DNA from 2 places in the Colwellia sp. BRX10-4 genome. Region 2 is predicted to be linked to the other one. Evidence: predicted binding sites of a transcription regulator. Region 2 holds the regulator's gene; the other holds the start of a gene.

Region 1 (3,378 bases), 230 kb from region 2:
CGACCATAGCAGCATAAAACAGAAGATACCGGCCATAGGTAATATCAACGCTTGTGCCTTTTCTGAAATAAAGGACCCGATTATTTTGTTATTACTCATTGGCACAATACCTAATGTTTTTTTATTAATTACAGCCGTCATTTTTGTTCTCCTTTATGCGCTGCCAGTTAATTGACGGCGCATAACTACTCAGTAAAGTACTGGCTAAAATACGACAAGGTTCTAAAGTTTGTCACCAGCTTTTAGGCCAATTTTAAACTTGTTTATATAGGCGTTTGGTTGAGTACCGTCATAAACAATGTTGTCAATAAAGTGTTTTTGAGGAGTACGGAAACCGTCTTCACCGACTAAGTCTGAAAAGTCGCTTTTAGACAATAACTTGTCATCAACTAATGATTGCGCTGCAGCCATGTAAATATCAGGACGATAAACTTGTGCGGCAATATCTTTGTACCAACTATCAGGTTTGTCATCGCTAATTTGTCCCCAACGACGCATTTGTGTTAAATACCAAATAGCATCAGAGTAGTAAGGGTAAGTGGCGTTGTAGCGAAAGAATACGTTGAAGTCAGGTACTGAACGCACATCACCTTTTTCGTACTCGAAAGTCCCTGTCATGCTGTTTGCGATAACGTCGTAATCAGCACCAACATAGTTTGACTGAGATAAAATTTTCACTGCTTCTGGACGATTAGCATTATTGTTGTCGTCTAACCATTTAGCGGCACGAATTAGTGCGCGTGTTAAACGAATGGTGGTATTTGGGTATGTTTCAGCAAAGGCTTTAGTAATACCAAATACTTTTTCTGGGTTGTTCTTCCAAATTTCATAATCGGTAACGACCGGCACACCAATGCCTTTAAATACGGCTTGTTGGTTCCAAGGTTCACCTACACAATAACCATAAATAGTGCCGGCTTCCATTGTGGCTGGCATTTGTGGAGGAGGGGTTACTGACAACAGCACTTGTGCGTCAATCTTTCCTGATGTATCACCTTTATGAGGAGCGTAAAATCCAGGATGAATATCACCAGCCGCTAACCAATAGCGTAACTCGTAGTTATGTGTCGACACTGGAAACACCATACCCATGTTGAAAGGTTTACCTTCATCAAGATACTTTTCTACAACAGGTTTTAAGGCATCCGCTTTAATCGGATGAACAGGTCTTCCATCGGCTTGCTTAGGAATATTGACCTTCATTTGCTTCCAAATTTCATTAGAAACAGTAATCGCATTGCCATTTAAGTCCATTGAAAAAGGTGTGATGATTTCAGCTTTAGTCCCGTAACCAATCGTTGCTGCAATGGGTTGGCCAGCAAGCATGTGAGCACCATCTAAACGACCATCTATAACGCCATCAAGCAATACTTTCCAGTTCGCTTGTGATTCAATCGTGACGTATAGTCCTTCATCTTCAAAAAAGCCTTTTTCATAAGCAATCGCGATGGGGGCCATGTCAGTTAATTTAATAAAGCCAAATTTAAGTTCTTCTTTTTCTGGGTAGCCTAGCTCTGCTGCTTGTAAAGACGAAGTCAGTAGGGAGCCAGAAATACATAGTCCTGCAATTACAGTACGGCATAATTTTTTATATTCATTTTTTAAAGTTGTTTTCAACATACCTTTCTCCAAATAAAAAAGCCCACAGTACTTCGGATACAATCCGAGTACTGTGGGCTTCAATGCCAAACTAACAATGACTACGTCGTTGCAGTGCGATTAGTTTTAACGAAATAAGTTTTGAGTCAATTTTCACTTTATCGTTAAAACAACCGCTGTTGATTGAATGAACATGAAAACGCTATTAACTATGAAGCACAATTAGTGCCATTTATTAATTGTATTTAAAATCAGTGGTTTACTTTGTTTTATGTGTTTATGATTAAATATTTTGCTCCAACAGTGATAAGTATTTGCACTATTTTGGTGTCTATAGAGCTGCAGGCAGATACTCCATTTTAATAAGGGCTCTACTTATTCTTGTATATAGCAGCTTGATAAATATCTTCCCTGTAGATCGAAGCAATGTCTAGATCCGTTATTTGTTGTCTGTTTATGTGCCCACACGCTTGCATTAATTTGGCAATGTTTTCACCGTAATGATGTGCTGGCCTATTGAATGTGGGATCACCTAATGTCGAAAATTGTTGATAACTTTCTACTTTACGTGGTGATGTATTGTTAAGGGTTAGGCAACTTCCCATTAATGAAGGCGCAATTACGTCGATATGTGTGTCTAAATACTTTGCACGACTCAATAACCTCGCTGCTTCAAAGCGATTGGGAATATTTTCAAGCCATTGGCATGCTTCATATAAAGCAGATATTAAGGCAAATGTTGTTTCTGGGTGCTTAACTTGCCAATCAGACATTAATCCAAGCACCTTCTCAGGTGAATCTTCCCATAAGTCAGAAGAAGTAACACCTGTGATGCCAACACCTTCTCGAACCGCTTTAGCATTCCAAGGACTACCGACACAAAATCCATCAAGATCCCCTGAATGCATAGAAGGCACCATGTTTGAAGGAGGTACAATTAATAAATTAATGTCTGATGGATCGATATCACTATTCTTTAGCCATTCAATAAGTTGATAATGATGACAGCTATAAGGAAAAACGACAGCGAAGGTTAATTTATTACCTTCTTTTTTTCGTTGCTCTATTTCATGTCTCAATATATTGGCCGAAAATGGCATACTGATCTCATTGGTATTGTGTTGTAATAATATTTTTTGGTAGAGTTTAGTCGATAACGTGATGCCATTACCGTTACGGCTCAATATCATAGGGGCAATCACGGTTGACTTTTGTCTGTGTAAACCTAAGTTACAGGCAATGGGCATAGGGGCTAACATTTGGGCGGCGTCAATAACTCCGCTATGCAATTTATCTCTTAATGTGGCCCAAGAATTTTGTTTGGTTAGGTTTACGTTAAGCCCCCATTTTTCGAAAAATCCCATTTCATGAGCAATGACTAAGGGTGCACTATCTGTTAATGGCATAAAGCCAAGGGTTATATTTTTTTTTTCAATATTAAGCATAATTGATATTCTCTACAATTTTTTAACACGTCTTTAAATATCTAAAAAATGCTAGCAACAGAAAGGATATTTTTGGCAACATCATCCATTTTTTGGCTGTTATCCATCGCTATTTTTCGAATGAAGTGATACGCATCTATTTCAGACAGTTGTTTTGTTTCCATTAACCAACGTTTAGCTTTATCGATACTTTTCTGACTAGACAATTTTTGTTTAGTGTCAGCAAGTTCTTGTTTTAGTCCTTGAAAAAGCTCAAATCTCGCAATAGCCACATCAATAATTGACTTCACTCTTGTTTGGTTAACTTCCCCTACCACATAAGCACTAACCCCTG
Region 2 (3,378 bases):
ACGTGGTGATCACTCAAGGTTCATTAGTTATACGTGCTGATTTAGTACAAGTGCTGACTCAATCAGGCAGTGAAGAAAAAACCTACATCGCTAAAGGGAAGCCAGCAACCTTTAAACAAACCTTAGCCGATGGCACTCCACTTAGCTTACAAGCCGACGAAATAAGATATGAGCCTGCAAATAATTTAGTGATCATTTCAGGAAATGCGCTATTACAGCAAGAAGGCAGTGAAGTTAGTGGCAGTAGAATTACTTACAATATTGCCACTCAGTATGTTAATGCTGAAAGTAAATCTAACGAACGCACTAAAACGATTTTTCAGCCAAAAGAAAAAATTAAAGCGACAACCACAGACGCGAAAACTCAGGAAAAAATTAATTTATGAGCACTAGCACCCTAATGGCAAAAGGCCTTGCCAAAGCCTATAAAGGCAGAAAAGTGGTTAAAAATGTCAGTATGCAAGTTTCAGCAGGACAAATAGTCGGTTTACTGGGCCCAAATGGTGCCGGAAAAACAACTTCTTTTTATATGATCGTTGGTTTGGTTGAAAGTGATAGTGGCGATATTATTTTAAATGACGAAAACCTGACGTTAGCGCCTATGCATGAGCGTGCTAGAAAAGGCATCGGATATTTACCACAAGAAGCCTCTATTTTTCGAAAACTCAGTGTTTACGATAATATTATGGCTATTTTACAAACACGAAAAGAATTATCAGATGCTGAACGTGAAGAAAAATTAGAACATCTTGTTGAAGAATTCAACATAGGTCATATCAAAGATAATTTAGGCATGAGCTTATCGGGTGGTGAACGCCGCCGAGTAGAAATTGCCCGCGCTTTAGCTGCTGAACCAAAATTTATTTTATTAGATGAACCTTTTGCTGGTGTTGACCCAATTTCAGTAGGTGATATTAAAAAAATTATTCTACACTTAAAAGAACGTGGCATTGGTGTGTTGATCACTGATCACAATGTACGTGAAACTCTCGATGTATGTGAACATGCGTATATTGTTAGTCATGGTGAACTTATTGCAGAAGGTACTGCAGATCAAATTCTTGCAAATCAACATGTAAGAGATGTATACCTTGGTGAACAATTCACGCTATAGTAGTCAGTAAGTGAATAATATCTTCGTATGAAAAAAACGAAAATATCCCATTAAAAATAATAGGAAGTTAATGACCTAAATGCGCCCTACTCTACAACTCCGCATAGGACAACAATTAACCATGACGCCACAATTGCAGCAAGCAATCAAATTGCTGCAACTGTCTACGTTAGAGCTTCAACAAGAAATTCAAGAAGCCTTAGAAAGCAATCCATTATTAGAAATGGATGAGTCTTCAAATAATCCCGAAGATAAAAGTACTGACAACCTTGAAGAAGCTCACACTGCCGGTACTGGTGATGTTAAAGAAGCCCCGGCTTCTGATGGTAGCGAAGACGCTACGCCTACCATTGATGAAATCACCACTACTGAAGCCATGGACAAAAACGATATCCCTGAAGAATTAAACATGGATACCACTTGGGATGATAACTACACAGCTGGTGCAGCAAGTTCAAGTTCAGGCCCCTCTTCAGAAGATTATACTTACCAAGGCGAGACCCAAGACTCTATTCAAGATCATTTGCGCTGGCAAATGGAATTAAGCCCTTTTACCGAAACAGACCGCACTATAGCGACAGCAATTATTGATGCGGTTGATGACGCCGGTTACTTAACGGTATCTAGTGAAGACATTTTAGAAAGTGTTGCCATTGAAGGAGTAGAGCTTGATGAAATAGAGGTGGTACTAAAACGTATTAACCTCTTTGATCCTGTCGGCGTCGCTGCTCGTTCAATTTCAGAATGTTTAATCATTCAACTTAATCAATTTGACCCAGCTACACCTTGGCTAGCAGAAAGTAAGTTAGTTTTGCGTGACCATATTAATCTGCTGGGTAGCCGAGACTATCGTACATTAATGCGTAAAACTCGACTGAAAGAAGACCAACTGCGCGAAGTGGTACGTCTTATTCAATCACTTGACCCTAGACCCGGCGATAGTGTGATGAAGAGTGACGACCAGTACGTTATTCCTGATGTGTCTGTTGAAAAGAAAAATGGCCGTTGGGTGGTCGAATTAAACCCTGATACTGCGCCAAAACTTTCGGTGAATCAGCAATATGCTTCGATGTCACGTTCGATGAAGTCGACAGCGGACACACAATTTATTCGCTCAAATTTACAAGAAGCTAAATGGTTTATTAAAAGCTTAGAAAGCCGTAATGATACTTTATTAAAAGTGTCAAACTGTATTGTGCAACGTCAAATTGGCTTTTTTGAACATGGTAATGAAGCCATGCGTCCAATGGTTTTAAATGATATTGCCGAAGCTGTCGATATGCATGAATCAACCATTTCACGAGTGACAACACAAAAGTACATGCATACGCCACGTGGAATTTTCGAACTGAAGTTTTTCTTCTCAAGCCATGTTGGCACCGAAAGCGGTGGCGAATGCTCATCAACAGCTATTCGTGCACTAATCAAAAAATTTGTTGCCGCCGAAATCCCAGCAAAACCACTTAGTGATAGTAAAATGGCTGATTTATTAGCCGACCAAGGGATAAATGTAGCTCGACGTACCATAGCAAAATATCGAGAGTCACTTTCTATTCCACCTTCTAACCAACGAAAAAGTTTACTTTAACGAAAAGATGAGGAATTAAGCTTATGCAAATTAATCTTTCTGGCCACCATGTTGACATTACCGAAGCTTTACGAGAAAACGTCACGACTAAGATGACAAAATTAAGCCGACATTTTGATCATATCAATAATGTACATGTTGTTCTCACCGTTGAAAAATCAAATCAAATTGCTGAAGCGACTGTTCACGTTAGTGGCTCTGATTTACATGCAAAAGCTGAAAATGCTGACATGTATGCCTCTATTGATAGTCTTGTTGTTAAGCTTGACCGGCAAATATTAAAGTACAAAGGTAAAACGAATCAGCATTAATGCTGTTTATCGCCTGTTCACTCACCAAAGAATCTAAGTAGTATAATGAAGTTGCAAGATATCCTTACCCTTGATTGCACCCTGTGTGCAATTAAGGGTACAAGCAAAAAAAAACTCCTTGAAATAATTAGCACAACTGCGGCAAAAAAATTCGACAATATTGATACTCATCAATTATTCGAAAGCTTAATGGCGCGTGAAAAAGTTGGATCTACCGGTATAGGAAATGGCATTGCGATTCCTCATGGTCGATTAACTAACACGTCACAAGTTATTGCTGTATTGCTGACCAGTGAACAAGCCGTTGAATTTGATGCGATAGACAACCGTGCTGTCGATATTATTATTGCGTTATTTGTACCCGA

The links. Region 2 encodes sigma-54, which starts transcription at its own class of promoters, with help from an activator protein. Its sites were predicted from a motif close to GTTGGCACGNNNNTNGNNT; they were not measured.
Region 1: H4J67_RS01195 (CmpA/NrtA family ABC transporter substrate-binding protein) is a predicted target of sigma-54. The motif match lies at 1,814-1,832, and genes of this name have one in related genera.

Annotation. Positions count from the first base shown of each region.
Region 1 covers NZ_JACGVZ010000001.1:249,833-253,210, forward strand. Annotated here, with positions in the region: gene H4J67_RS01190 (ABC transporter permease) at 1-99, opposite strand, end outside; gene H4J67_RS01195 (CmpA/NrtA family ABC transporter substrate-binding protein) at 223-1,620, opposite strand; gene H4J67_RS01200 (CmpA/NrtA family ABC transporter substrate-binding protein) at 1,971-3,044, opposite strand; gene H4J67_RS01205 (ANTAR domain-containing response regulator) at 3,086-3,378, opposite strand, start outside.
Region 2 covers NZ_JACGVZ010000001.1:23,831-27,208, reverse strand. Annotated here, with positions in the region: gene lptA (lipopolysaccharide transport periplasmic protein LptA) at 1-386, shown strand, start outside; gene lptB (LPS export ABC transporter ATP-binding protein) at 383-1,114, shown strand; gene H4J67_RS00140 (RNA polymerase factor sigma-54) at 1,194-2,702, shown strand; gene hpf (ribosome hibernation-promoting factor, HPF/YfiA family) at 2,726-3,013, shown strand; gene ptsN (PTS IIA-like nitrogen regulatory protein PtsN) at 3,059-3,378, shown strand, end outside.